One region of the Variovorax sp. GW821-FHT10C12 genome, then DNA from elsewhere that is predicted to be linked to it. Evidence: riboswitches for the same ligand, from Rfam matches in the RefSeq annotation. Region 1 holds a riboswitch; the other holds the start of a gene.
What was found. Region 1 has a riboswitch for glycine ahead of gcvT (glycine cleavage system aminomethyltransferase GcvT). Riboswitches for the same ligand answer to the same signal wherever they lie in the genome.

Region 1 (14,929 bases):
GGCATCCAGAAATTCATCGGCGAGCAGCTGGTGGCCGACTACACCCGCAAGGGCTTCGTGCAGGGGCGCAGCGTGCGCCTCATGACGGTGAGCGTGCGCCCCGGCCAACCGAACGGCGCGGCCTCGGGCTTCTTCAGCGGCATGATCCGCGAGCCGCTCGCCGGCCTGCGCGCGGCCTGCCCGGTGCCCGACGAGACGCCCGTGGCCATCGCCTCGCCGGCCCGGACCATCGAAGGCATCGTGCGCGCCGCCGAAGCGAGCGACGCCGACTGGGGCCCGCGCACCGCGCTCAACCTGCCCTCGCTGGCCACCACCGTGGGCGAGATGGCCGCCGCGCTCGAACGCGTGGCCGGCCGCGCCGCCACCGACCTGCTCGACCGCACACCCGACGCCGCCATCCGCCGCATCGTGAAAACCTGGCCCGGGCGCTTCGACACGCCACGCGCCCGCGCCCTCGGTCTCACGGCCGACGAGAGCTTCGACGCGGTGATCCGCGCCTACGTCCGTGAAAGTCCCGACGCGGTCAAACTGGTTATTGGTGCATAGTCATTTCCTGACCTGCGCCTGACGCGCTTTCGACCCCCAACTCCCCGGAGACACCATGAAATTCGGCCACATCGCCGCCGCCTGCCTTTCGCTCGCCCTGGGCACCGCCGCCTTCGCGCAGCAACCCACCGTTCTCAAGATCGGCTATGCGACGTCCAAGGAATCGCATTACGGCGTGGGCTCCACCGTGTTCTGCGAAGAGGTCGAAAAGAACACCCAGAACCGCTTCAAGTGCCAGCACTTCGCCAACTCGGCGCTGGGCGGCGAGCGCGAGCAGATCGAAGCGATCCAGCTCGGCACGCAAGACCTGCTGAACACCTCGACCGGCCCCGTGGGCAACTTCGTGCCCGAGGTCAAGATCGTCGACATCCCCTTCCTGTTCCGCGACTACGACCACGCCCGCAAGGTCATGGACGGCCCCATCGGCCAGGACATCCTGACCAAGTTCCCGAGCAAGGGCATCATCGCGCTGGCCTGGACGGAGAACGGCTTCCGCCACATGACGAACAGCAAGCGCGACATCGTCAAGCCCACCGACGCGGCCGGCCTGAAGATGCGCACCATGGAAAACAAGGTGCACATGGACGGCTACCGCACCTTCGGCATCCTGCCCACGCCGATGGCCTTCCCCGAACTGTTCGGCGCGCTGCAGCAAGGCACGGTCGACGGCCAGGAAAACCCGATTCCGGTGATCCTGTCCTCGAAGTTCTCGCAGGTGCAAAAGCACCTGTCTCTCACCGGCCACGTCTACTCGCCGGCGCTGCTGCTGCTGTCGCCCAAGGTGTGGAACAAGCTCTCGGACGCCGACAAGAAGGTGTTCACCGAAGCGGCGAAGAAGGCCTCGATCGCTCAGCGCAAGAAGGTCAACGACGACGAGAACAACGGCATCGCCCAGCTTGAAAAAGACGGCATGAAGGTCACGCGCACCGTCGACGGCGCGGCCTTCCGCGACGCCCTGAAGCCGGCCTACGTGGGCTACGCCAAGGAATTCGGCGCCGACAACATCAAGAAGATCACGGACGTCAAGTAAGACTGCTGCGACCCGACCGCGCCCGGCCCGCCTCAGTGGGCCGGGCGCTTCGCATTTCCGACACCACAGAGAACCACAACGTGCAAGCTTTCGAGCGCTACTTTCTCGCCGCCAACCGGTGGGCGCTGATCCTCCTGCTGGCGGCCATGTCCGTCATCATCTTCACCAACGTCGTGCTGCGCTACACCACGAACCAGTCGATCGAATGGGCCGAAGAAGTGTCGCGCCACATGATGATCTGGCTCACCTTCCTGGGCGCCGGGCCCGTGCTGCGCTACGGCGGCCACATCGCCGTCGAGAACCTGCAGGACGCCCTGCCCCGGCCCGCGGCCGTGGCGGTGCGCCTCGTGGTGGCCGGGCTGCTGTTCGCCTTCTTCGGCTTCATGGTCTGGTACGGCTGGCTCTACATGGAACGCACGATGTTCCAGCTCACCGCCGTGACGCAGATTCCGTTCGCCTACATCTACAGCGCGATGCTGATCGGCGGCGTGCTGCTGATCGTGCACTGGCTGCTGGTGGTGCGCGGCTACGTGCTGAACCGCGAGTTCGCGTCGGACGCGCATTTCGACGCCAACGCGTCGGCCTCGCTGTAAGGAGAAGACCATGGATGCCAGCATTGTCCTGATCGTCTCCGCCTGCGTGTTCCTGGCCATCGGCGTGCCCGTGGCCTTCGCGCTCGGCCTGGCCACGGCCGCCACCCTGATCCTCGCGGAAAGCTACCCGCTGATGGTGCTGCTGAAGGAAACCTTCACCGGTATCGACAGCTTTCCGCTGATGGCCGTGCCCTTCTTCATCCTGGCCGCCGAGCTCATGAGCGGCGGCTCGCTCACCGAGGTGCTGCTGCGCTTCGCGGGCCAGTTCGTCGGCCACCGCCGCGGCGGGCTGGGCTACACCAACGTGGTGTCGCTGACCTTCTTCTCGGGCATCTCGGGCTCGGCGCTGGCCGATGCGGCCGGCCCCGGCTCGATGCTCATCAAGATGATGGACAAGGCCGGCTACGACCGCTCGTACGCGGCGGCGCTGACGGCCTCCACGGCCATCGTGGGGCCGATCATTCCGCCCTCGATCATCATGATCATCTACGCGCTGCAGGACGAGACCGTGTCGGTCGGCCAGCTGTTCGTGGCCGGCATCGTGCCGGGCATCCTGATCGCGGTGGCGATGTGCGTCGTGAACTTCTACGTCTCGAAGAAGCGCAACTACAAGGGCGACGGCCAGACGCCGCCGCTGCGCGAGATCCTCATCACGACATGGAAGGCGATTCCCGCCATCCTGCTGCCGGTGGTGATCCTGGGCGGCATGCGCGCCGGCTGGTTCACGCCCACCGAAGCGTCGGTGGTGGCGGTGTTCTACGCGCTGGTGTGCGGCAAGTTCATCTACCGCACGCTCGAGTGGAAGATGCTGCCCGACATCCTGTCGCGCTCGGCCCTGCTGTCGGCGTCGGTGCTGATCATCATCGGGCTGTCGGCCTCGTTCGCGTGGGTGCTGACCATCGAGGGCATTCCGCAGCAGATGGCCGAATGGCTCATCAGCATGAACCTCTCGCCGTGGATGTTCCTGATCATCGTCAACGTGTTCCTGCTCTTGTTCGGCATCTTCATCGAGCCGCTGCCGGGCGTGATGGTGCTGGCGCCGATCCTTGCGCCGGTGGCGATCAAGCTGGGCGTCGACCCGGTGCACTTCGCGATGATCGTGATCTTCAACCTCACGCTGGGCATGATCACGCCGCCGGTGGGCGGGCTGCTGTTCGTCACCTGCAACGTGTCGAAGGTGCCGATGTCGGCGCTGGTGAAGGAACTGGTGCCCTTCCTGTGGGCGCACGGCGCGGTGCTGGTCCTGCTGACCTTCGTGCCGATGCTGAGCACCTGGCTGCCGCGCGCGCTCGGGTTCAAGTAGCGGCACGGGCCGCTCCCGCCCGCACCCCCAGCTTCAGGCCGGCGGGTGCAGGTACTGGCTCGGCGGCACGCCGAGCGTGCGGCGGAACATCGCGGTGAAGGCGCTCGGGCTCTCGTAGCCGTGCGCCAGTGCCACCTCCAGGATTGACGCGCCCGCGGCCAGCCGCGGCAGGCTCAGCAGCAGCCGCGCCTGGCGGCACCACGCGCCGAAGGTCATGCCGGTCTCGCGTTCGAACAACCGGGCCAGCGTGCGCGCGTTCATGTGCAGCCGCGCGGCCCAGCCGTCGAGCGTGGCGGGCTGCGCGGGGTCGCGGATCAGCGCCTCGCACAGCGCGGCCAGGCGCGCATGGCGCGGCATCGGCACATGCAGCGACAGCGCGGGCGCGGCCTCGATCTCGTCGAGGATCAGCTCCATCACGCGTTCGTCGCGCCCGCCCGGCGGGTAGTCCAGCGGCAGCGACACGGCCGCCACGATCAGCTCGCGCAGCAACGCGCCCACATGGATCACGCGGCACTCGGCACCCAGGTCGGCGCGCGTGCCGGGCTCGACGAAGACGGTGCGCATCTTCACCTCGCCCGCCATGCGGATCTGGTGCGTCATGCCCGGCGGCACCCAGACGCCGCGCCCCGGCGGCACCACCCAGCTGCCGGCCGCCGCGCCGACCATCATCACGCCCGAGATCGCGTGGATGAGCTGCCCGCGCCGGTGCGCATGCGGCGGAATGAAGGCGTCGCCCGCCGGATCGGTGGCCAGCACGGCGACGGCGCGCGGGGTCGATTCGCCCTCGTCGGGGCGCAGATTCAGTTTGTCCATTTCACGACGATGTTTGCACATTCGTAGCGAGAACATATTCTCCTGGCTTCCTACGATGGCTTTTCTCCCTCTTTTTCTCCAACCGGACATCCAGGAAAGAAGCCATCGCATGAACACGCGCCGACTCGGGCTGCTCACCGGCACCCACGCCGTCAACGACCTCTACCAGGGCCTCGTGCCCGCGCTGCTGCCCTTCATGGTGCTGGAGCGCGGCTACAGCTACACGGCCGTGAGCGGCCTGATGCTGGCGGCCACCGGGCTGTCGAGCGTGGTGCAGCCGCTGTTCGGCCTGTACGCCGACCGCCACCCGCGCGCCTGGCTGGTGCCCGTGGGCTTCCTAGTGGCGGCGCTGGGCGTGGTGCTGGCGGGCCTGAGCCAGAGCTACCTGCTGACCTGGATCGCGGTTGCGCTGTGCGGGCTGGGCATCGCGGCCTACCACCCGCCCGCGACCGTGGCCGCGCGCGCGGCCGGCGGCGCTTCGCAGAAGGCGATGAGCGTGTTCTCGGTGGGTGGCACCATCGGCGCCTCGTTCGCGCCCGTGCTGGCGGCCACGGTGGTCGGTGGCGGCAGCCTGTCGCGCAGCTACTTGCTGGGCATTCCCGCGCTGGCGATGGGCGTGGTGTGGGTCGCGGCCAACGCGCGGCGCGGTGCGGCCGCCCAGCACGCGGCCACGGCGGCGCGCGCCGCGCAGGCCCGCGCCCAGGTGCTCAAACCGCACAACGACTGGCGCGCCTTCAGCCTGCTGGTGGCGACCATCGTGGGCTGGTCGATCCCGTACGTCACGGTGCTGTCGATGCTTTCGCTGCGCATCACGCGCGACCTTCACGGCAGCACCTTCCAGGGCGCCGCGGCGCTCACCGCCTTCACCGCCGCAGGGGCCGTGGGCACGCTGGCCGGCGGCTGGCTCGGCGACCGCATCGGGCGCATGGGCACGATCCGCAGCGGCTACCTGCTCGCGCTGCCGGCCATGGCGGGCCTCGTGCTCGCCTCCACGCCCGGCGCGGCGCTGGCCTGCACCGCGTGGCTCGGCATGAGCATGTTCCTGCCCTTCGCCGCGCAGGTGACGCTCGCGCAGGACTACCTGCCGCGCAACCCGGCCACCGCCAGCGGCATCACGCTCGGTCTCGCGCTCTCGGTCGGCGGACTGGTGTCGCCGCTGTTCGGCCTGCTGTCGGATGCACGCGGGCTCGGCGTGACGCTCACGGTGGTGTTGTGCGTGCTGTGCGTCGCGACCGTGCTGGCCTTGCGGCTGCGCAACCGGACGGTACAGGTGATGACAGGTGAGGCTGCGGCGGCTTGAATTGAGTTCCGTGCCCGCACAGCGGCAGCGCCCATCGTGCACAGGGCACTGGGTGCTTCCCGCAGCGAAATCAAGGAGGAGCCGAAGGCGGGGGACATTCGCGGAGGGAAGTACCCGGTGTCCTGTGCACGCGCCCTGAACAAAGGACCACCGAAATCCGTGGGCAATTCCACGCCGCACGCGCTCTCTTTCACTGCCAGAATCGACGCAAGCTTCGACGTCGAGCCTGACAGACAAGAAGAAGGAAAGAGAAGGACGCCATGCACCGAATCGTCGCCCAGGGCAGCAGCCTTGTCGCTGCCGGCTTGCTGGCCACCGCCGGTATCGCGGCCACGCCGGCCGCCGCGCCCGTTGCAGCCGTTGCACCAGCAGCCGCCCCCACAAACCCCACCAATCCCGTCACCCACCTCGCCGAAGTGGAAAGCGCCGTGCGCGCCTGGGCCGCCGCCTGGTCCGCGCGCGACGTGGAGCGCTACCTCGCCGCCTACGCACCCGACTTCACCCCCGCGCGCGGCCAGACCCGCGAGCGCTGGGAGGCCGACCGGCGCGCCCGCATCACGGGCAAGTCGCGCATCAGCGTGGGCATCGAGGGGCTGGTGATCAGCGTCCAGGGCACCTCGGCCAGCGCGCAGTTCCGGCAGGTCTACCGCGCCGACGCGCTCACCGAGACCGACCGCAAGACGCTCGAGCTGCAGCGCGTGGGCCCGCGCTGGCTGATCCGCAAGGAGAGCGCGGGCAACTGACGCGCACCCCCTTGTCCCTGTAAGGCAAATGGTTCACGAAGATGTCACCACTTGCAACGATGCTGCAGCCTTCGACCTCCGAAAGCTGTGGCCGCCATGTTCCCCACCAAGACCGAGAAGGCACGCGACGAACTCCAGGCCGGGCAGCGCACGCTCAGCCAGCGTGAGCGCGCCCTGCTGCTCATGGCCGACGGCCGGCGCTCGCTGACCGACTTCAGCCCGCTGTTCCCCAGCCGCGTCGAGGCCGAGCAGGCGATCCAGGGGCTGATGCAGCGCGGCTACCTGCAGGTCGCACGCCCGGTCGCGCCACCGCCCGCACCGGCCCCCACGCCCGTCCCCGCCGCCGAGCCGATCCAGGTCGCCACGTCGGCCGACAGCTTCGACGGCAAGCGCTCGCTGGCCACCACGCGCATGTTCCTGTTCGACATCTGCGAGCGCATGTTCGTGCGCCGCGACCCGCGCTTCGCCAACCAGATGCGCGACGCCCTGCGCGAGGCCCGCGACCGCGAGGCCATGCTGACCATCGCCGCGCTGATGCTCTCCGAGATCGAGAAGACCGCCGGCCCCGAGCGCGCCGACTCGCTGCGCGAGCGCATCGACAAGCTGCTGCCGCCGGCAGAAACCGTGCACTGAGCCGCCAGCCCCAGCCCCGCGATCCACTACACTCGCCGGGTCAGGAGAGAGCCCCGCGCGACGGGGCCGCCGAAGGCGCAGGGGTTCCCCGAACGCTCAGGCAAAAGGACTGACAAGACGCCGGCAACCACCGGCGTTTCCTTGCTGGAGAGAGGCCGTGGCATTGCATGCGGCCCACCGAAGGAGCAAACCCCGATCGTGGGGCGAATCTCTCAGGTAAAGCGGACAGCAGGGGTGGCCCGTGGCGTTGCAGCCATGGATTTCGACTGCCCCTTTGGAGTGCCCCGTGGCCGCTTCTTCCGCTTCTGACGCCCAACTTCTCAAGACCCCGCTGTACGACCTGCACGTGGAGCTCGGCGCCCGCATGGTGCCCTTCGCCGGCTATTCCATGCCCGTGCAGTACCCCGCCGGCCTCATGGCCGAGCACAAGCACACGCGCGATGCGGCCGGCCTGTTCGACATCTCGCACATGGGCCAGCTGCGCCTGGTCGGCCCCGATGCCGCTGCCGCCTTCGAAACCCTGATGCCCGTCGACGTGGTCGACCTGCCCGCCGGCAAGCAGCGCTACGGCCTGCTGCTGAACGACGAGGGCGGCATCCTCGACGACCTGATGTTCTTCAACGAGGGCAACGGTTCGCTCTTCGTGATCGTGAACGGCGCCTGCAAGGTGGCCGACATCGCCCACATCCAGGCCAGGATCGGCGCGCGCTGCGAAGTGCAGCCCCTGCCCGACCACGCGCTGCTGGCACTGCAAGGCCCGCAGGCCGCGGCCACGCTGGCGCGCCTGTCGCCCGGCATCGAGCGCTTCGTGTTCATGACCGGCGGCGCAGTGCAGATCGGCGGCATCGCCGCCTTCGTCACCCGCAGCGGCTACACCGGCGAAGACGGCTTCGAGATCTCGGTGGCCGCAAAAGACGCCGACGCCCTCGCCCGCCTGCTGCTCGCGCAGCCTGAGGTGAAGCCCGTCGGCCTGGGCGCACGCAACTCGCTACGGCTCGAAGCCGGCCTGTGCCTGTACGGCAACGACATCGACACCACCACCACCCCGGTCGAAGCCTCGCTCAACTGGGCGATCCAGAAGGTGCGCCGCGCCGGCGGTGCGCGCGAAGGCGGTTTTCCAGGCGCGGCCAAGGTGCTGGCCCAGCTGGCCGCCGTCGCCTCGGGCGCGGCCGGCCACACCGACCACAAGACGCTCACGCGCAAGCGCGTCGGCCTCGTGGCACTCGAACGCATCCCGGTGCGCGACGGCACGCTGCTGCAGTCGCTCGAAGGCCACGACATCGGCACCGTCACCAGCGGCCTGCTCGGCCCCACGGCCGACCGCTGCGTGGCCATGGGCTACGTGGCCGCCGCCTTCGCCGAGCCCGGCACGCGCGTGCAGGCCATCGTGCGCGGCAAGCCGGTGCCGATGGAGGTGTCGACGATGCCTTTCGTGCCGACGCGCTACTACCGCGGCTAACCGCAACTCAACACCGCAGACCCGGCTAGGCTCTGCACCCCGATTCCATTTTTTCCACGAGGAGTTTTTTCATGAGCATCAAATACACCAAGGACCACGAATGGGTGGCGGCCGAAGGCGGCGCCGCCACCGTCGGCATCACCGTGCATGCGCAGGACGCGCTGGGCGACGTGGTGTTCGTCGACCTGCCTGAAGTGGGCAAGACCTTCGCGCAGGGCGAGGTCGCCGGTGTGGTCGAGTCGGTGAAGGCCGCCGCCGATGTGTTCATGCCCGTGTCGGGCGAGATCACCGAAGTCAACGAAGCGCTGCGCGCCGACCCGTCGCTGGCCAACAGCGACCCGCTGGCCGCCGGCTGGTTCTTCAAGGTCAAGCTGAGCGAGCCCGCGCAGCTCGACGCCCTGCTCGACGCCGCCAGCTACGACAAGTTCGCCGCCGAATCCTGATCCGCTGAACAGCCGTTTCCTCGCACCTTCGTTCCTTCTCCCCCGAGCCTTCACCGCCATGCCGATTCCCGCCCTTCCCTCTTTGCAAGAACTAGAGAACGCCGAAGAATTCCTCGCCCGCCACATCGGCATCGATGCGGCGGACGAGGCGCGCATGCTGCCGGTGATCGGCTCGGAAACGCGCGCGGAGCTCATCGACGGCATCGTGCCCGCGGCCATCCGCCGTGCCCGGCCGATGCGCCTGCCCGCGCCGGTCACCGAAGCCGACGCGCTGGCCGAGCTGAAGACGCTGGCGTCGAAGAACAAGGTGTTCAAGAGCTTCATCGGCCAGGGCTACTACGGCACGCACACGCCGGGCGTGATCCTGCGCAACATCCTGGAGAACCCCGCCTGGTACACCGCCTACACGCCCTACCAGGCCGAGATCTCGCAGGGCCGCATGGAAGCCCTGCTCAACTTCCAGACGATGGTGTGCGACCTCACGGGCATGGCCATCGCCAACGCCTCGATGCTCGACGAAGCCACGGCCGCCGCCGAGGCCATGACGCTCGCCAAGCGCAGCGTGAAGAGCAAGAGCAACGTGTTCCTGGTGTCGGGCGACTGCCACCCGCAGACCATCGAAGTCATCAAGACGCGCGCCGCGCCGCTGGGCATCGAGGTCAAGGTGAGCACCGTGTCGGAAACGCTGCCGCACCTGATGGTGAGCGGCGAGTTCTTCGGCGTGCTCGCGCAGTACCCCGCCACCACCGGCCACGTGCACGACCTGCGCCCGCTCGCGGGCCACGCGCACCAGTGCGACGCCGCCTTCATCGTCGCGGCCGACCTGCTGGCGCTGACGCTGCTGGTCGCCCCCGGCGAGTTCGATGCCGACATCGTCTGCGGCACCACGCAGCGCTTGGGCATGCCGCTGTGCAACGGCGGCCCGCACGCCGCCTACCTGGCCTGCCGCGATTCGTTCAAGCGCTCGCTGCCCGGCCGCCTCGTCGGCGTGAGCGTCGACACGCACGGCCAGCCCGCCTACCGCCTCGCGCTGCAGACGCGCGAGCAGCACATCCGCCGCGAGAAGGCCACCTCGAACATCTGCACCGCGCAGGTGCTGCCGGCCGTGGTCGCCAGCATGTACGCCGTGTACCACGGCCCCGACGGCCTCACGCGCATCGCACAGCGCGTGGCCGTGCTCACTGCCATCCTCGCCAAGGGCCTGTCGCAGATGGGCCGCGAGCCGGTGAACACCACCGCCTTCGACTCGCTCACGATCCGCACCGGCGACGACACGGCCGCGATCATCGAGCGCGCGCAGGCCGGCGGCGTCAACCTGCGCCAGCGCCTGCAGCAGCACCTGGGCATCTCGCTGGACGAGACCACCACGCGCGCCGACATCGAAACCCTGTGGGCCCTGTTCGTGCCCGCCGGCACCGCGATGCCGCGCTTCGACGAGCTGGCCGCCAACACCACGCCGCTGATTCCCGAGGACCTGCGCCGCACCAGCGCCTTCCTCACGCACCCGGTGTTCAACACCCACAAGAGCGAAACGGCGATGCTGCGCTACATCCGCAGCCTGTCGGACAAGGACCTCGCGCTCGACCGCAGCATGATCCCGCTGGGCAGCTGCACCATGAAGCTCAACGCGACCAGCGAGATGATCCCCATCACCTGGCCCGAGTTCGCCAACATCCACCCCTTCGCGCCCGCCGACCAGCTGCAGGGCTACGCCCAGCTCGACGCGCAGCTGCGCGCCTGGCTGTGCGAGGCCACCGGCTACGCGGGCATCAGCCTGCAGCCCAACGCGGGCTCGCAGGGCGAGTACGCGGGCCTGCTGGCCATCAAGTCCTTCCATGAAGCCAAGGGCCAGGGCCACCGCAACATCTGCCTGATTCCCTCGTCGGCCCACGGTACCAACCCGGCCAGCGCCCAGATGGTGGGCCTGCAGGTGTTGGTGACGGCCTGCGACGCGCAGGGCAACGTCGACATGGACGACCTGAAGCGCGCCTGCGAGAAGCACAGCGCCCACCTGGCCGCCGTGATGATCACCTACCCCAGCACGCATGGTGTGTTCGAGACCCGCGTGAAGGAACTGTGCGAACTCGTGCATGAGCACGGCGGCCGCGTGTACGTCGACGGCGCCAACATGAACGCACTGGTCGGCGTGGCCGCGCCGGGCGAATTCGGCGGCGACGTGAGTCACCTGAACCTGCACAAGACCTTCTGCATTCCGCACGGCGGTGGCGGCCCGGGCGTCGGCCCGGTCTGCGTGGTCGAAGACCTCGTGCCCTACCTGCCGGGCCATGCCACGGCCGGCGTGCCCTCGAACGGCGTGGGCGCCGTGTCGGCCGCGCCGCTGGGCAACGCGGCCGTGCTGCCGATCAGCTGGATGTACTGCCGCATGATGGGCGCCAAGGGCCTGCAGGCCGCGACCGAGACGGCCATCCTCAGCGCCAACTACATCAGCGCCCGCCTGAAGGACCACTACCCCACGCTGTACGCGAGCCCCAACGGCCACGTCGCGCACGAGTGCATCCTCGACCTGCGCCCGCTCAAGGACACCAGCGGCGTCACCGCCGAAGACGTGGCCAAGCGCCTGATCGACTACGGCTTCCACGCGCCCACGCTGAGCTTCCCCGTGCCCGGCACGCTGATGGTGGAGCCCACCGAAAGCGAACCGCTGGCCGAGCTCGACCGTTTCGTCGACGCGATGATCGCCATCCGCGGCGAGATCCGCCGGGTGGAAGAAGGCGTCTGGTCGAAGGACGACAACCCGCTCAAGCACGCGCCGCACACCGCGGCCAGCCTGCTCGGTACGGAGTGGAGCCACCCGTACTCGCGCGAACTCGGCGCGTTCCCGCTGGCCGAACTCAAGCAGGCCAAGTACTGGCCGCCGATCGGCCGCGTCGACAACGTCTACGGCGACCGCAACCTGTTCTGCAGCTGCGTGCCGGTGGGCGACTACCAGGAAACCGAAGAGGCCTGAGCGCGCACGGTCGCCAAGAATGAAAAAGGGGCGCCGCATGGCTTGCGGCGCCCCTTTTTTTATTTCCTTCGCCTGTTACGGCGCCTTCTTGCCGGCCTGCTTCGCCACCTCGCCGGTCGCGATCTGCGCGCGCAGCCCGCGCAGGCTGGCCTTCATCTTGCGCTCGTTCTCCGGCCCCATGCGCACCAGGATCTTCTGCCCGGCCGAGAGCGATTCGAGCTTCGGATCGGCGTACTCGTAGCGCACCCACGGCCGCTGCGAGGGAATGTCGCCCTTCACCTCGACCAGCTTCACCTGCACCGGCCCCGTGGGCTCGGGCGCCTGCAGCAGGTGGTCGATCACGGCAATGAAGCGGTCGTTGAAATAGCGGCCCGGATAGCCCAGCTCTTCATATGCCTGCTGGAACAGCGGGTACAGCCGCGCATACACCGCCGCCGCCTTGGCCGGATCGACAGCCCCGGCCAGCATCACGATGCCGTTGTAGCGCGCCGCGTTGTTCGCCGCGATGGTCTGCACGCCGCCCTGCTGCGGCCCCTCGGTGATGAAGCGCTGCGGCGCGGGCTGCACGGGCCACTTGCTGGCGGGCGCCTGCTCGCGCGGCAGGTTGTCGACGGTGGCGACGAAGCGCCGCACGACGCCGTCGGACTGCAGGTAGGCCGCGACGGCCTTGCCGCCCAGCAGCTCGGTGAGCGCCTTCATCACGCGCGCATCGGAACTGGCCAGCGCGGGCAGCGCGGCATCGGGCGGGGCCAGCGCCTCGACCGGGTTCTGCGGGCCCTTCGGCTCTTCGGCCTTGGGCGGCTCGGGGGGCGCGTCGGTCGGTGCGACGGCCACGGGCGCGGTCGGCAGCGGCGCCAGTTGCTGCTGCTGGTACCAGCGCCAGCCGAAATAAGCCGCCACCAGCACGACCAGCGCCAGGCCGACGATGGTGCCCATCGGCGCTTCCTTGCGGGGTCGGAATTCAGGGGTGTCGCGGGAGGAGTCGGCGTCGGACATGGGCGGTTTCCTTTTTGCGGGATGGCAGTGGGGAGACGAAAGGCAATGGTGCACCAGGATGGCCTGCACGGCCCGCACGATCGCCACGTTCTCGTAACCCCCTGTGACGCCCCACCCGCATCGAAGTTCAGTCGATCAGCCTCTCATTCGCCGCCGATGCGCACCACATGCGCCTCGCGCGGATCGACGCGGCCCGCGTGCAGGTCGGCAATCACGGCCTGCGCATGCGCGAAGCCGCGGCCCTGCGCCAGCGTCATCCAGCGGTTGCCCGGGCGGCTCAGCTCGGCGATGAAGCGGCCCTGCGCGTCGTTGAAGCGGCGGTTGACCTCCTGCGGGCCCCAGTCGGCATTGCGCTTGCGGATCTGCACGGGCGCGAAGTAGAGCTTGGGCGTGGGGCCGGGCAGCGCGCTGGTGTCGCCCAGGAACTCGGTCTTCTGCGCCGAACCCGCGTAGCAGTCGTACACCAGCGATTCGCCGAAGTGGTGGTGCACGGTGGCGCGCAGGTCGTCGTGGCCCGCGAAGTCGATGTACAGCGTGGGCACGTCGGCCGCCAGCGTGTCGATCTCACTGTAGGCCACCGTGCGGTCGTAGCAGCCCAGCGCCTCGACGAAAGCGCGGTTGCCTTCGGAGGTGGCGGCGATCAGCTGCAGGCCTTCGCGGCGGCCAAGGCAGAAGGAGGTGCCGAACGCCGTCTTGCTCGAGGCGCTCGACACCACGACCTGCGTCGCGCCGAAGAAGCCGTTGTCTTCGAGGAAGTCGGCCAGCATGAACGAGGTGATGAACAGCGGACGCACCAGCATCTGGTAGTCCTCCAGCGCGGCGACGTAGCCCGCGTCGTGGCTGCAGCGCATGTACTGGTTGTAGGCCGACACCAGTTCGCTGCGGTGCGCCGCGCCGTCGTAGAAGCCGCGCGGCGTCACGCGCACCGGCTGCATGCGCAGGTGGCTCGCAATGGGAAAGTAGCCGTAGAAACGCTCGCCCACCGCCACGCCTTCGACATTCGACGCCACCACGTCGGCAAAGCCCCAGGCCGGCATGTGGCCCCAGTCGGCGTCGCCGGTGGGAAAGAACTGCCAGTACTTCATCACCGCATCGCCGAAGGCCGCGTAGGTGATGTTGTTGGTGGTGAGCGAGAAGCGCTCGATCTGCATCAGCACCTCGCCCGGCTGCAGGCTGCCGGCGTCTTCCGAAGTGACGATGCGGGTGGTCCCGAGTGCGTTCTTGCGCGTTTCGAGGCGGGTTAAAGTGAATGCGTTGTTCATTCGCAAACTGTAGGACGGCCCGCTTCGCCGCGGGTTCGGAAACCCGGTCCATGCCCGCCGCACCCCGCTCCAAGCCCCGCTCCAAGCCCCTGAAACGCCCCACGCAGGCGCGCAGCAAGTTCACCGTGCAGGCCATCTACGACGCCTTTGTTCGGATTTGGCGCGCGCAGGGCTGGGAGGGCGTGACCACGCGCGCCGTGGCGCTCGAAACCGGCATCGCCGTCGGCACCTTCTACGACTACTTTCCCGACAAGGAAGCCCTGCTCTCGGGCTATGTGCGCCACTGCGTCGAGGCGCTGCTGGCACGGCTCGACGCGGACGTGATCGCGCCACCGGACATCGACTGGCGCGAACGCACGCTGCGCCTCGTGCGCCTCACCTGCGACACGCGCATCGACGGCTTGCCCGCCTTCGACCACGAGATGCTGATGCTCGAACACCGCGTGGCCGAGCCCAAGCACCACCGGCGCGTGTACGACGAGCTGCTTGCACGCTGGACGCAGGCCTTCGCCGCCTGCCGCGACCTGCAGCCGCCACCCTCGCCCGCCACCGTGCAGGCACTGCTGACCGCCGCCTGGGGCGGGCGCCGCTACCGGCTGCTGGTGCAGCCCGACACCATCGACGACGCGTGGGTCGCCGAGATGGAAGCGATGGTCACGGCGCGGCTGTCGGCGCGCTGAGCGCCTGCAGCCACGCCAGCGTGCCCTGCAGCTCGGCCGGACGGATCTCGTGCGCGCCCGGGAAGTCCGAGCCCGACAGCGCCAGCGGCAGGCCGCGTGCCAGCTCGCGCGTGGCCTGCGCGGCGCTCGGCGGAATCACGTTGTCGGCGCTGCCGTGGCT
Region 2 (14,929 bases), on a different contig from region 1:
TCCGAATAGTCGGCAAGTTTCCTGGCGAGAAAGTCATTGGTGGTGATGGCGCCATCGCAGAGTCTCAGCGTCTGCCCCATGCGCGCGATCATCGCGAACCAGTCGTCCCAGACTCCCGCCTGCGTCAGGTCGAGGCCCAAGGTGGCCATCACGAGGTGGGCGTAGTCGGTATCGAAGACAAGGTCATCGACATCGAACAGCACCCGCTTGCGACGCGAGCGGAACTTGGTGATGAGCCTGTTGATGCGATGGCAGTAGCGGGAGCGGCAGATCACCAGCACGTCGGACGCATCGGCGATCTCGTCGAATCGCTCGCTGTCGGAAAGGAAGAAGTAGCTGGCCGAAACGTTGTCGACGTCGGGCCCGTTGAGCACCTGCGCCATGTTGTACGCACGATAGCGGAAGGTGCTGTTGTTCGGCTCTTCGTAGAAGTAGGCAACGCGCTTCGCACCCCGGCGCTGGTGCAGCATCGCCAGACGCGCCGAGACGGGCAGAAGCCACGGATCGGAATAGGGAACGGCAGGAACGTCGAGAGAAAACATCAGCGCCCTGCCGTGAGCGCCTGAAGGACATCCGCGAACGCCAGCGTCCAGTCCGCGCCCAACCCGTTCGCAGCATAGTTGCGGTTGCGAGTTTCCTTGTCATTGGCGATCGCCACACCGGTCCGAAGCGCATCCAGCAAGGCCTCGGTCTCCAACTCAGCGCAAATGATGTTGGACGAATAGCCCGACAAGTCCTGCTTGTTGGCGAACCTGTTCGTCACGACCACCGCGCCACTCGCGGCCAGGTCAAAGGGCGGATAGCTGGGGTGCGGCGTGTACATCAAGCTGAGCCCCAGATCGATGGTGCCCGCGAGATCGGCATAGGCCTCCCATCCGAGGCCCTCGCAGCGGTGCGGCGTGTAGCCCGCGCCGAACTTCACGTGGGGAATGTCCTTGCCGACAAGAAAAATCTCCCACTCTTCAAGGTCGAGAATGCCCTCGTTCACTGCGTGATCGATGAGGCCGAGCCCGATCTGGAAAAGATTGCGTGGATTGTTCGGCCTTGCGTAGAAGAAGAATCGCTTCTTCCCGTTGGCCTCGCGGGGGCGCGGATGGAACAACGATTTCGGAAATGCCGGCTCGAACCAGAAGCCATTGCGCCCGAGGTGCGCCAGGCCCGTGGCCATCAGATGGTCGTAGAGCAATTGCGTGTTCACGACGAACCGGATGTCCTGGTTGCGCAAGACCCGCTCGCAATACACGCGGTCTTCCCCGAACGCGTAGAACATGCGCTCGTCTTCCTGGAGAAGATAGACGATCGATGCGGCCGGAACGCTGGGCAGCGTGGCGGCCGTGGTCCACCAGGAGGTCGTGACGAAGATCTCGTCGGGATGGATGTCCAAGCCAGGCGCAGCCTCCACAACAGGCGACGCGTCGGTCTCGTCGCTCTTGAGCGGTGCAAAAGCGAACTGGATCTCCTGCTGAAGCTGAATCCCATATGCATTCAGGATCTGCCACGCATTGGCTGGTGACGGGACCTCGGTTCGCGTGACGACCCGCAGCGTCGCATTCATCTGATTCGCCAGTTGCGCCGAGAAAAGCAGGGCGGTCCCCACGCCGCCAAACAGGCTCTCGGAGCCGATGCTGTCCGTCACCAGGCTGATGCGGGGCACCGAGGGCCGGGGAATCGTGTAGACCTCCAGTGCCTGCTGGGAAATGAACCGGCGGGCGCGAAGCTGCGGCACCGATTCGGCGTTGGACTCATCGTCCTCCTTGCTGAACACGGCACGTCCTGCGATCGCGTCTCCCAGCTTCTCGCGAATCAATCTCGCAGCCGCCCGGCTTCCGTTCTCTCGCCAGAACTCTACGAAGCGCCGACCTCGCACACTCATTTTATTTTCCTGTTTTTATTTATCAAATCTCAATCAGAGAAGCATCGAGAAATGCAAAATCGCGGGTTGAAAATCAAAAATCACCGGAACCTCAAAAACCCTCAGCATTGAGCATCAGACCAATCACCGAAGGACAATAAATGAAAAATTCCCCTCGAAAATTCAATATGTTTTATTTTATTTTCAAACGAAACACCACATACTTGCTAATCAGGTAGGCGACGACCGTATAAACCGGCATGCCCAACGCTTGAGCCAGATAAGTATTTATACCAAAACCATCGATTGCCGTCATAACTGTTAGCAGATTGGCAGCGTACGCCACTGCGGTGGCCAGAAAAAACTTCACCGCCGCTGGCACCATGAGCCCTTTATAGGCGAACGTCCACCGACTGTTCAAGGTGAAACTCACGCAGATTCCCACGGCGTACCCGATGGCATTGGCCATGACATCGCCTGCATGGAAGAAATATTTGGCGGAATATATCACCGACAAGCCCACCAGCGTATTGGCAACCCCAACCACAAGAAACCGAACGAACTGAAAAGAAAAAATTTCAGCCCGCTTCATATTGGCTCGAATTCGAAGAAGAAAAAACGCCTGAAAAACAAAACTCCATCATTTCGAATTTTTTCCAGGATTGGCGTGCGCAGCCCGCTCGGCGCTGAGAATCTGGTGTATCCCGACTCCCAGACTGCGCGCCTGTGACAATCGCTTTCCATTTCCAACGATGGACTGGAATTGAATTTTCCGTTGATAGAGGCTGGAAGCCTTGCTGACGCCCGTGGTGATTTTGGGTGGCTTCCTGGAAATTCTCTTGAAGATGGAGATGATCTCGGCGATCGTCGTCGGCCGCCCCGACGCCACGATCTTCAAGAGCACACCCGGCCACAGGCCCGGTTCACGCAAGGTCCCGATGATCTCGGAGGCCGCGTCGTCCACCGAGATGTAGTCGCGGATGGTGTCGATCGGGACATAAATGCCCACGGGACGGTTGCGCACGATGCTGCGGGCCATGTGCGTCAGCAGCCCTTGCGCCTTCCCGACAGCCTGCCCTGCGCCATAGAGCGTCGATATCCGAGCCAGCAGCACAGAGACTTGCGGGCATGCGGCCCCGAAAGCGCGCAGAAGATCTTCCTGTCGCAGCTTGGCTCGCGCATAGGCACTGTTGGGCGCCGGCACGGAGTTTTCGGTGATGACTTCGTCTTTCGACGATGCGTAGATTGCACCAGCCGAACTCGCAAGGACCAGCGCACCCGGCATCGTCATCAACACGTCGTTCAACTGGATTCGTCGAATGAGCGATGCCAGTGCCCGAACTTCCGGCTCGAGCGACTCTGCCGCACTGCCCATCGTCCCGATACCGGCGGCCCAGTAGATTTCCCATCTGGATGCTGGACGCGCCCGGAGAGAAAAAGCATCCACCGCGGCGTCGATCTGCGATGCCAGCTGCGCCTCATCCGCCCAGCTGAAATGCTCAGCAGGAGCGAATACCGTGGCGCCATCGAGTCGAAGCGCTCGGCAGAAAGCGGAACCCAGCAAGCCTCGGCTGCCAAGCACCCAGGTCAGAGTCATGGACGGTTTGGCCGGGTCGGCTTCGAACTCACCACATAGAGCGGCTTGCCCATCGCAATGCCCATCGTCACCGCCAGATACTCCGCAATCACGCCAAGCGCTGTCAGGATGACACCGGAGAAAAATGCCACCACGACGGCGAGCGATGTCCACCCTTCGACCGGCACTTGCCCGGTGTATTTCTCGTAGATGGCGTAGATCGCAAATCCCATCGCCAACAGGATCGAGAAGAATCCCATGATGGTGATCAGACGCAGCGGCCGGGTACCGGTCGTGAGAACCAGGCTCCAGAAATGCCTGACCAGCGACAAGAAAGAATAGCCCGAGGGTCGGCCCAATTCTTCCCTGAGACGCAAGGGGCAGTGCCCCACACGGCCCGTGATCCAGAACAGCCCGACATCCAGATAGACACCATTGCCGCAATAGGCGGACAACGTTCTGGCAATTTCGCCATCGATGAATCGAAAGCTGTTGAAGCGGCCGATGGTCTTGTTGCCGAGAAGACGCGTACTGATGCCCTTGGCCGTCCGGCTCATCAGGTTGCGCAACCAGCCATGCGGCGGCGGATTCATGGGTTGTGCGTAGACGAGCTGGAGCGAAGCACTCAGGGCCAGGTCCAGCATCGCGCCGATGCTTGTGGGGTCCTGCTGACCGTCTTCGTCCATGGTCACGACCCAGTCCCCCGTGGCGCTGGCCATGCCGGCCATGGTGGCGGCGTGCTGCCCATAGTTTCGGGACAGCCATACCGGCTGAACGAAGGCGTGGCTCTCCGCGAGTGCGGTCATGGTGAGGTCTGACCGGTCCGGACCGCAATCGTGGACCAGCACGACTTCGCTGACGACGAACGAGTTTCCGGCCGCGGTGACTTGCGGGTGTGTCAGCTTCTCGATTTCAGTCACGAGAATTGGCAGCGTTTTTTCTCCCGCATACACCGGAATGACTATGGAAACGCGTTCTAGCTTGCTCATTTTATAAATTTTTCAAATCAATCGCCACAACAAAAAACAAAACCTCGCCACAATGAAATACCTTCAAGCAGCAATTCGAAGTTTCGAGTTTGAGTTTTTGGCTTGATTTTTTATTATTTTTTTAAAAATATCACTGGGTGCTGCAATGCAACCTGCCGAGTTCGTTTGGCGAACAAGAGATATTTGTTTCATGCGAATGGCATGACCGGTGCCTGGAACACATTTGTGTACGGCCCCCGCAGACATCACCTTGAGATTCCAAGCCCAATCTTCATACCCTATTTGTGCGGCGAGGTCTGTCTCCGGGTAGGGATTCTCTATAAGAAATTTCCTCCGCACGAAGCACAGCGATGTCCAGTAGTTCACCAACGCAAGCGCCGCCTCATCGAAATTCTTGGCTTCGGCATCGACATGGACAAAGACGTGAGGGTCATATCCAAAATAGACATTCACCTCCGGGTGAAGCACCAGCTCTCGCTCATCGGCGGTCGCCATCGCAAATGCGTCGGCAATCCAGGCTGCCCCCCAAAGATCATCACCGTCGAGAAAAGCCACATACTCGCCCTCGGCCAGCGACGCGGCCTGATTCCGAGCGTGCCCGACATCCCCATGGTTCATGGGGACCACACGCACATGGGGAAATCTTGCGACGCTGTCACTCACGATCTCGACAGAAAGTGCGTCCGCACGATCCATCGCGACGAGCAGTTCGGTGGTCAGGCCTCGTTCCCGGGCTGCCTCGAAGCACGCCCAGACACTGTCCAATGCCGGCTTGAGCCACAGGCCTTCCTTGTGCGCATTGACGATCGCCGTGACGTGAAACTTAGACATGCTCAGCCTCGCTGGAAGACATGGGTGAGAAGGGAAGCCCTGACTTGAATGCGGACCAGGAACGCTCGATGCCCAGCTTTTTCCTCATGGCTTGCAGGCGGCGCTCCACCTCGTCCGGGTTGTCGAGAATTTCCTGGATGGCCGCGCAGTAAGCGCGCTCGTCGTCCAACGCATCGATCAGCCATCCGGTTTCGTTGGTCACCAGTTCGCAGACGCCTCCGACATTGCTCGCGATGATGGGGACGCCTGCAGCTGCGGCATTGATCAGCACCGTCGGCATGCCCTCGAAACGCGACGTGAAGAGGAAGGCGGTGTACCGCTCCAGGGGAAGCTTGCTGAATGAGGCGAACATCCCCAGCAGACGCAGCTTGGGCTGCGTGTCTGCGAGCGCCGCCAGTTCGGCTTCGCGCTGAGGCTCACCGCCGCCGTAGACGTCCAGTGCGACCTCCGGCAGAGACCGGATGATCCGGCCCAACAACTCCGTATTTTTCTGGTGGCAGAACCGGCCCGCCCAGAAGACGGCTGGTCGTTGCTCGTCGGGTGAGGGGCTCTTGGAAATCTCTCGCAAATCGTCCAATGCCGGCTGAGGAAGAAACTGGAGCTTCTGCGTCAATGCAGGTGTAAAGCCATACCTCGCCACCACCTCTTCAAGGAAGACGTTGGTATCGAAATAGATCTTGTCGACGTTATGGATCGCGGCCCGAAGATGCGTATCCGCATACCCCGCCCCGCGGCCATCTTCCGTGAAGTCGCGGCAGAACAGCGTCGTGTAGACCTTGCATATCGACTGGAAAGCCTTGCCCTTTTCAACCAGGGCGGCCCAGCATGCCAGGCTGTTTACGTTCGTGATCGACTCGGGCTGAAGCGTGAATATCAACGCCTCGACAATGCGTTGCCTGTTCCGCTGATTGAGATCGGCGTCGTAATCGGACAAGACGAGCACCTGCGACCCCGAGGGCAGCCAGTCGAAGGCGTCCACCTTGTCATGATCGGTCAAGACGAGCAGCGTGGCAGAAACACCAACCGCCTCCTGGGCCGCACGCAGGATGTTGACCCCAGCGAGATCCGCCCCGCCTTTGACAAGCCAGGGCATGAAAACGACGTGCCGGATTCCGGCTGGCAGGTCGTGAAAAATTTCAGTCCAAGCGGCGCCAAGCTCATCGGTCGGGATGCTGAAATTCGGGCGCAGCCTCAAGTGCTTGCCGTGCAACGGATGGCACGATTCGATTTCGGGATCGAGCGCCATCAGGTCTGCGACGGTCCGCTTGACGACCGATGCGATCTTGGGCGACATGCCCTTGAAGCGACCTTCCTTCATCCCGTGCTTCAGGTAGTGAAGCAGCGGGTGTACACCGTGCAAGACGACATCCGGATAGATGTCGCAATACCACTCGCAATCGAAGTTCTCGCTGGCCTTCAATCCCTCGAAACCGCCATGCCGCAGGAAATGAAGGTAAGGATCCTGATTCTTCAGATGCGGGTAGTTTTCGAGGTACCACTCGGCGTCGAAGAGGTCCGTTTCATGAAGCAATTCGAGATCGCGAATCTCCTGCTCTGTCACGAGCAGAGTGCCATTTTTTGAATAGCGACTGAGATCGATGGCTGGCGCCGAACGCTGCTTCTCGAAGAGAGGCGCACGCTTTGGTGGCTGGACAACTGCAATCTTCCGCCCCTCCTCCTTGCCCCACTTGAGGTAGTGCACCAGAGGATTGAGGCCCCGGTAAGCCACGTCCTTGTTGGCCTCCAGATAGCCTGCTGCATCAAACTTTTCGCTCGGTGCACGCCCTTCCCTGCCGCCGAACCGAAGGAAATGCTGGATCTCAGCGCCTTCCGGAACATCCGGATTGCGCTCCCGATACCATTTTTTATCGAACAGGTCCGACTGCCGGAGCAAACCGGCATCGCGATACTCGTTCACAACCTGAGCGCTTCGCTTCAGTAGTTTTTTGAAATTCATTCCGGGTTTCATGAAAATTGATGCGCTTCCTTGCGTTCACACGCCCAGGCCTTTGTCCGTCGATCGAATGCGCATGAGGCCGGAGTCGTTCGGTTCACTCCATCAGAAGCAACTCACATTCACAGGCAGCGGGAATATTTCAAATACAGCAAGAAGACAAGAATCTCACTTTCGGCATTCGCTCATTGCTGTGCCATCAAGAAACGACGCACCGAATTCGGCTGGCACTCAGGTGCCTCGTCCAAAAAACCCGGATTATTCGAAGACGTCCGCCGCTTGAAGCGATTTGCCTTCGGCGTCCTTCTTGGACAACTGCGGCGCCATACCGATGTCCGGCCACGCGATCTGCAGGCTCGCGTCGTTCCAGGCGATGCATCGCTCGTGTTCCGGCGCGTAGTAGTTCGTCGTCTTGTACAAGAAATCCGCGGAATCCGTGAGAACGAAGAATCCATGCGCGAAGCCCGCCGGAACCCACAACTGTCGGTGATTGCCTTCGCTCAACTCCGTACCCACCCACCGCCCGAACGTGGGCGAAGAACGCCGGATATCGACAGCCACATCAAAGACCGCACCGCGCACCGCACGCACCAGCTTTCCTTGCGCTTGCTGGACCTGATAGTGCAGGCCTCGAAGCACGCCCTTGGACGACCTTGAATGGTTGTCCTGCACGAAGTCGACCGTCGACCCGACCGCATCTTCGAAGGCACGCTGATTGAAGCTCTCGTAGAAAAACCCTCTGGCATCGCCGAAGACCTTCGGCTCGATGATCAAGACGTCGGGAATCTCGGTTTGGATGACCTTCACGAACGCACCTCTTCGGCCAGCAGGTGCTTCAGGTACTTTCCGTAGCCGTTCTTCTGCAACGGTGCAGCAAGCCTTTCGAGCTGCTCGCGATCGATGAAGCCATTTCGCCAAGCGATCTCTTCAGGACACGCGATCTTCAGCCCTTGCCGATGTTCCAACGTCGCGATGAACTGCCCCGCTTCGAGCAGGCTTTCGTGCGTGCCGGTATCCAGCCACGCATAGCCGCGCTGCATGATCTGCACATTCAGCTGGTTGAGGTCCAGATAGGCTTGGTTGACGGCGGTGATTTCCAGCTCGCCGCGCTCACTGGGTTTCACGGCCTTGGCAATGTCGACGACCTGGTTGTCGTAGAAGTACAGGCCGGTCACCGCGTAGCTGCTCTTGGGCTTGACAGGCTTCTCTTCGATGCTGCTGGCCTTGCCGTTGGCGTCGAAGGCCACCACACCGTAGCGCTCGGGGTCGTGCACGTGGTACGCGAACACGGTCGCACCGCCCTGCTTCGCATCGGCGTCCGACAGCAAATGCACGAAGTCATGCCCATAGAAGATGTTGTCCCCCAGCACCAGCGCGCTCGGCGAGTTCCCCACGAACTTGTCGCCGATGATGAACGCCTGCGCCAGGCCATCGGGACTCGGCTGCACCGCGTACTGCAGGTTGATGCCCCACTGGCTGCCATCGCCCAGCAATTGCTGGAAGCGCGGCGTGTCCTGCGGCGTGCTGATGATCAGGATGTCGCGCATGCCGCCAAGCATCAGCGTGCTCAGCGGGTAGTAGATCATCGGCTTGTCGTACACCGGCAGCAGCTGCTTGCTCATGGCGAGCGTGGCCGGGTGCAGGCGGGTGCCGGAGCCGCCGGCGAGGATGATGCCTTTGCGTTGCGTCATGGGGTCTTCTAGTGTGGGAGGCCGGAAAAAATCAGTCGGTCAGAGCGTCTCGCGCAGCATGCGTGCCACGCCTTCCTGCCAGGGCGGCAGGCGCAGTCCGAAGGTGGTCTGCAGCTTGGTGGTGTCGAGCCGCGAATTGTGCGGCCGCTTCGCGGGCGTCGGAAAGGCGCTGGTGGGCACAGCCTCCACGGCCTGCGGGCCTGCCTTGAGTTCGACACCGGCCTGCTGCGCCATCTCGAGCACGAAGCGCGCGTAGCCGTGCCACGTGGTCTCGCCGCCGGCGATGGCGTGGTACAGGCCGGCTTTGGCCGGGTCGTGCAGGGTTGCTCGAATCGCGTGCGCGGTGATGTCGGCCAGCAACTCGGCACCGGTGGGAGCGCCGAACTGGTCGTCGATGACCGTGAGCTTGTCGCGCTCCTTGGCCAGCCGCAGCATGGTCTTGGCGAAGTTGCCGCCGCGCGCGGCGTACACCCAGCTGGTGCGAAAGATCAGGTGCTTCGCGCAATGCCGTGCCACCAGCTGCTCGCCTTCGAGCTTGGTCTGGCCGTACACGCTGAGCGGACCGGTCGCGTCGTCTTCTTTCCAGGGCTGGGTGCCGCTGCCGTCGAAGACGTAGTCGGTGGAGTAGTGCACCATCAGCGCGCCGATCTGCTGCGCGGCCTCGGCCACCACGCCGGGCGAGGTGGCGTTGAGCTTGCGCGCGAAGTCGGGCTCGCTCTCGGCCTTGTCGACGGCGGTGTGCGCGGCGGCATTGACGATGACGTCGGGGCGCACGGCCAGCACGGTTGCAGCCAGCTGCTCGGGACGGCTGAAGTCGGCGTGGAAGTCGGTGCTGTCGAAATCCAGCGCGACCAGTTCGCCGAGCGGCGCGAGGCTGCGCTGCAACTCCCAGCCGACCTGTCCACCTTTACCGAGCAGCAGCAACTTCATGCGGAAGCCTTTGCAGGCGCAGCATCGTACTGCTTCTCGACCCATTCGCGGTACGCGCCGCTTTGCACGTTGCGCACCCAGTCGCCGTGGGCGAGGTACCACTCGACGGTCTTGCGGATGCCGGTGTCGAAGGTCTCGGCGGGCTTCCAGTCAAGCTCGGCCTCGAGCTTGCGCGCATCGATGGCATAGCGGCGGTCGTGGCCCGGGCGGTCCGTGACGTAGGTGATCTGTTCCTTGTACGGCTTGCCGTCGGCGCGCGGGCTCAGTTCGTCGAGCAGCGCACACACGGTGTTGACGATCTCGATGTTGGGCTTCTCGTTCCAGCCGCCGACGTTGTAGGTCTCGCCGAGCCGGCCGGCTTCGAGCACGCGGCGGATGGCGCTGCAGTGGTCCTTCACGTAGAGCCAATCGCGCACCTGCATGCCGTCGCCGTACACGGGCAGGTTCTTGCCCGCCAGCGCGTTGACGATCATCAGCGGGATCAGCTTCTCGGGGAAGTGGAACGGGCCGTAGTTGTTCGAGCAGTTGGTGGTGACCACCGGCAGGCCGTAGGTGTGGTGCCAGGCGCGCACGAGGTGGTCGCTGGCGGCCTTGCTGGCCGAGTACGGGCTGTTCGGCTCGTACTTGTTCTCTTCGGTGAAGGCCGGGTCGGTCTTGGAGAGCGAGCCGTAGACCTCGTCGGTCGACACATGCAGGAAGCGAAAGGCCGCCTTCTGGTCGGCCGGCAGGGCGTTCCAGTAACCGCGCACCGATTCGAGCAGGCGGAAGGTGCCGAGCACGTTGGTCTGCACGAAGTCTTCCGGGCCGTGGATCGAACGGTCGACGTGCGATTCCGCGGCAAAGTTCACGACGGCACGCGGTTTGTGCTCGGCCAGCAGGCGGTCGAGCAGTGCGCTGTCGCCGATGTCGCCTTGCACGAAGACGTGGTTCGCGTTGCCCTTGAGCGATGCGAGGGTCTCGAGGTTGCCTGCGTAGGTCAGCTTGTCGAGGTTCACGACGGGCTCGTTGCCCTGCGCGATCCAGTCGAGTACGAAATTGGCGCCAATGAAGCCTGCGCCGCCGGTAACCAGGATCATGGAGTCCCCACCTGTAGAAAAAAGTTTGCTTTACCGAAAATCAACATTCAATTATCCCATCGGTGTGAAGTGCCGATGTACAGGGCTTGGCCGGCTTGCGGGGCCCGCCTACAATCGCCAACAATTGCAGGAGAGCGGGCCTCCACGGAGGCCCTACCGAAGGCGCAAACTCCCATAAACGCTCAGGTCGGCCCGACGACATTCCAGGCAACGCCACGGAATTTCGGCAAGGGGTCAGTACTGCACTCATCGATACAGCCGTCTGGAGAGCCGCCACGCCATGTGGCGCACCGAAGGAGCAAACCCGCTGCGGGTGCAGCAGGGTGAATCTCTCAGGTACCGAGGACAGGGGGAGCGGCAACTTGGACAGCGGTCGTCCGGTTGCTTGCTATTTTTTCAATAGCACTCCACGCCCGCCGTTCAAGCGCTGCAAACTCAAAGGTACTTGCAATGCGTGTGATCGTTCTTGGCGCCGGCCTGCTCGGCGTGACTTCGGCCTACTACCTCCAGCAACTCGGCCACGAGGTGACCGTGATCGACCGGCAGGCCACCCCGGCCGCCGAAACCAGCTTCGCCAACGGCGGCCAGATCTCGGTCAGCCACGCCGAACCCTGGGCCAATCCGAGCGCGCCGCTGAAGGTGCTGCAATGGCTCGGCAAGGAAGATGCGCCGCTGCTCTTCCGCATCCGCGCCGACATGCGCCAGTGGCTCTGGGGCCTGCAGTTCTTGCGCGAATGCACCCCCGCGCGCACCCGCCACAACATCGAACAGATCGTTCGTCTCGGTACATACAGCCGGGAAATGTTGCAGCAATTGCGTCGAGACACGGGCCTGAACTATGACCAGCGCACGCAAGGCATCCTGCACTTCTACACGACGCAAAAAGAATTCGACGGCGCCCTCGCGCCCGCCGAGCAGATGCGCGCCCTGGGCTGCGAACGCCTGGTCATCTCGGCCGACGAGGCCATCAAGATCGAACCCGCCCTCGCCCACATCCGCCCCCAGCTGGCCGGCGCCACCTACACCGCCGAAGACGAATCGGGCGACGCCAACCGCTTCGCACGCGAGCTCGTGAAGCTGGCCGAGGCGGCCGGCGTGAAGTTCCTCATGAGCCACACGGTGACCGCGCTGCGCGAAGCCGGCGGCAGCATCGACCATGTCGAGGCGACCGACAACGAAGGCCGCTTCCAGCGCATCCGCGGCGACGCCTTTGTGCTTGCGATGGGTTCACTGAGCCCGCTGTACGCCGCGCCGTTGGGCATCCGCCTGCCGATCTACCCGGCCAAGGGCTACTCGGTGACGCTGCCCGTGAAGGACGCGTCGAAGGCACACCAGGTCTCGCTGACCGACGATGAATACAAGCTGGTGTTCTCGCGCTACACCTCCGAGTCGGGCGACCGCCTGCGCATCGCCGGCACGGCCGAACTCAACGGCTACGACCGCGACCTGAACCGAGTGCGTTGCGAAGCCATCGTGCGGCGCGTCGAAGAGCTCTTCCCCGGCGCCGGCGACACCGAGCGCGCGCAGTTCTGGACCGGCCTGCGCCCGGCCACGCCGAGCAACGTGCCGCTGATCGGCAAGACCAAGCTGCCGAACCTGTTCCTCAACACGGGCCACGGCACGCTCGGCTGGACGCACGCCTGCGGCTCGGGCAAGTCGATTGCGCGCATCGTGAGCGGGCTGGCACCCGAGGTCGACTTCGCGTTCGCCGGCATGCCGGCACCCGCGCCGCGCGCACTGCAACCGGCCTGAACGCGACCGGCGCCGGACCTCAGTCCGGCGCGGTGAACACCGTCAGCACGCCGGTGTAGCCATACAGGTGGTGGCGCGCAATTTCGCCGGCGGCGAAGAAGCCGACCAGCGGCACGTCGCCCAGCGCATGCCGCACGATCTGCAGCTCGGCGCCCGGCGCGCCGAAATGCGGGCCGCCGCGCCCCGAGCAGCTCACGTACACCGCGCCCGCGATGCGCCGCGCCGGATGCGGCGCGGCCTCGGCCTCGCCGGCCGCCACGGCGCGTGCGGTGGCCAGCGTCTGTTCTTCGGGCTCGAGCTCTTCACGAATTTCGGCGCAGATGCGCATCAGGTCGGCGCGCGCCGCCTGCGCGTTGCGGCGGCAGAAACTCAGCCGCATGCCGGCCTCGGCGTTGTCGGCAATGGCGATGCCGCGCCGCGTCGGGTCGAGGCCGATGATGTGGCGCACCAGCACGTCGGCGCCCAGGTCGCCGGTGCGGCGCAGGCCGTCGCTGCCCGCGTCGGCCAGGCCGACCAGCGTGTTGCGCACGGCATCGATGGCTTCCTGCGGCCGGTCGAGCGACACCTGCAGGTCGGCCAGCAGCACGTCGAGCGCCGGCTCACCGTCGAGCGACAGCAGCAGGTTGCCGTCGGCCTCGGTGATCTCGCGCTCGCGCGCGCCGCCGGTGCGCAGCGGCTGGCAGCCTTGCGTGACGCGCGACACCAGCCGCACGCCCTCGCCGAACACCACGCCCGACAAGCCGCCCGAGAACACACCGCCCGCCGCACCGTGGCCGCGGATGTTGCCGTTGCCGCCGACCGCGAACTGCAGCGCCCCGCCGCGGCCGGACGAGAGCCCGCCGAACAGGTAGCCGGTGTCGGTGCGGCCCGCCATCTCGCCGATGAGCTCGCCCAGGTCGGGCGTGGCGGGGTCGGCGTGCACGAGCGCGGTGTGCGCCTCGAAGCCGCTCATTTCGGAGCTGCCCAGCGGCGCCACGCCCGAGAACACGCGGTACTGGTCGCTGGGCAACGCGCACAGCATCAGGCTCAGGCCGGGCTCGTCGAAGTACTCGGCGTTGTTGGCCGACACGCCGATGCCGACCGTGCCCGACCAGTCGGTGACCTCGGGCAGCTCGGCACTCAGGTGATCGAGGATCTCCTGCGCCTCGGCCGCGTAGTGGTCGGTGATGTAGAGCAGCCCGAGCGTCGGGTTCGACGCGTAGTCGGGCAGCGCCATCTGCGCGCGCAACTGGGCCAGCACGAGGCCGGCGGCCATGCGCCATTGCGGGTGGGTGGCATGGCCGGTGGGAAACAGTTTCATGGTGCGTACCGACCCGTGCGTCGTCGTCTGGAAAGGTGTCTGTAAGACGTCAGCGCCGGCCGGAGGTTCGCTTGCGCGCGGCGGTGGACGTGGTTTTCTTGCGCGCGGCGGGTGCCGGCGCGGCTTTCTTGGCGGCGGTTTTCTTCGGAGCAGCCTTGGCGGCCGGCTTGCGCGCCGCCGTCGCCTTGCCGATGACCTGCCCCACCGCGTCGGCCAGCGGCTGCGCCATGGCCGGCACCTTGAGCTGCGCCGCGTCCTGCAGCGCCGTGCTCGCGATCTGCTGGAACTGCTCGGTGAGCGAGCCCCACCATTGCATCGGGTCGACGCCGGCAGCAGCAGTGGCTGGCTTGGCGCGCGACGTCTTCTTCGGCGCCGGGGCTTCCTCTTCTTCCACCTCTTCCTCGGCCTCGTCGAACTCTTCTTCCTCTTCCTCGACGGGCTCCGGCGCAGGCCGGGGGGCCGGGGCGGGAGCCGGTGCAGGCGCCGGCGCCATCGCCGCGGCCTGCTTGGTGAACGCGCTCGCGATGTCTTCCATCCGCACGTTCATGCCGCGCAGGGTCGATAGCGTCATCTTCTGCACCTCGAGCGCCTGGATGGTCGCCTTGAGCGCGTGGCCGTTCTGTTCGAGCCAGTACTGGACGGTCTTGAGTTCCTGGATGCGCTTGTCGACCTCTTCGACGCTCATGGTGGGCGCGACCCAGCTGGCGAGGCTGGGGATGCCGGGCACCGAGCCGGAGCCCGCGGCGGCACCGCCGGCGAGGTTCTTCAGGAAGTCGAATCCGGGGACGAACTGGCTGAAGTCGAAGGGTTTGCTGGCGTTGCTCATGCGGGAGGTCTCCTGGCTGGGTTTTCTTGTGCTGCCAGCTTACTCCAAGCCCTTTGCAAGCGAATCAGAGCTCGTCCCTGACCCGGCTGAAAACCTTCCAGAAATTCGCGTCCTGCGAGGTCGCGAAGTTGATCCGCATCATCGTGCTCGGC

Region 2: another riboswitch for glycine. It lies ahead of AC07OH_RS16950 (D-amino acid dehydrogenase); the one in region 1 lies ahead of gcvT (glycine cleavage system aminomethyltransferase GcvT).

Annotation. Positions count from the first base shown of each region.
Region 1 covers NZ_JBWKNE010000001.1:606,582-621,510, reverse strand. The annotation lists gene denD (D-erythronate dehydrogenase) at 1-546, shown strand, start outside; gene AC07OH_RS02935 (TRAP transporter substrate-binding protein) at 602-1,576, shown strand; gene AC07OH_RS02930 (TRAP transporter small permease) at 1,657-2,169, shown strand; gene AC07OH_RS02925 (TRAP transporter large permease) at 2,180-3,472, shown strand; gene AC07OH_RS02920 (AraC family transcriptional regulator) at 3,506-4,285, opposite strand; gene AC07OH_RS02915 (MFS transporter) at 4,395-5,585, shown strand; gene AC07OH_RS02910 (L,D-transpeptidase Cds6 family protein) at 5,846-6,328, shown strand; gene AC07OH_RS02905 (hypothetical protein) at 6,425-6,961, shown strand; glycine riboswitch at 6,993-7,083, shown strand; glycine riboswitch at 7,096-7,200, shown strand; gene gcvT (glycine cleavage system aminomethyltransferase GcvT) at 7,248-8,420, shown strand; gene gcvH (glycine cleavage system protein GcvH) at 8,492-8,863, shown strand; gene gcvP (aminomethyl-transferring glycine dehydrogenase) at 8,922-11,831, shown strand; gene AC07OH_RS02885 (DUF3014 domain-containing protein) at 11,907-12,827, opposite strand; gene AC07OH_RS02880 (DUF2855 family protein) at 12,971-14,089, opposite strand; gene AC07OH_RS02875 (TetR/AcrR family transcriptional regulator) at 14,140-14,769, shown strand; gene AC07OH_RS02870 (alpha/beta hydrolase) at 14,744-14,929, opposite strand, start outside.
Region 2 covers NZ_JBWKNE010000003.1:89,995-104,923, reverse strand. The annotation lists gene AC07OH_RS17005 (glycosyltransferase) at 1-542, opposite strand, end outside; gene AC07OH_RS17000 (rhamnosyltransferase WsaF family glycosyltransferase) at 542-1,765, opposite strand; gene AC07OH_RS16995 (GtrA family protein) at 2,046-2,444, opposite strand; gene AC07OH_RS16990 (NAD-dependent epimerase/dehydratase family protein) at 2,493-3,449, opposite strand; gene AC07OH_RS16985 (glycosyltransferase) at 3,446-4,417, opposite strand; gene AC07OH_RS16980 (glycosyltransferase family 2 protein) at 4,481-5,248, opposite strand; gene AC07OH_RS16975 (glycosyltransferase family 4 protein) at 5,241-7,205, opposite strand; gene rfbC (dTDP-4-dehydrorhamnose 3,5-epimerase) at 7,461-8,009, opposite strand; gene rfbA (glucose-1-phosphate thymidylyltransferase RfbA) at 8,006-8,893, opposite strand; gene rfbD (dTDP-4-dehydrorhamnose reductase) at 8,933-9,823, opposite strand; gene rfbB (dTDP-glucose 4,6-dehydratase) at 9,820-10,899, opposite strand; glycine riboswitch at 11,017-11,107, shown strand; glycine riboswitch at 11,152-11,258, shown strand; gene AC07OH_RS16950 (D-amino acid dehydrogenase) at 11,350-12,651, shown strand; gene AC07OH_RS16945 (FIST signal transduction protein) at 12,671-13,951, opposite strand; gene AC07OH_RS16940 (PhaM family polyhydroxyalkanoate granule multifunctional regulatory protein) at 14,001-14,777, opposite strand; gene AC07OH_RS16935 (aminotransferase-like domain-containing protein) at 14,842-14,929, opposite strand, start outside.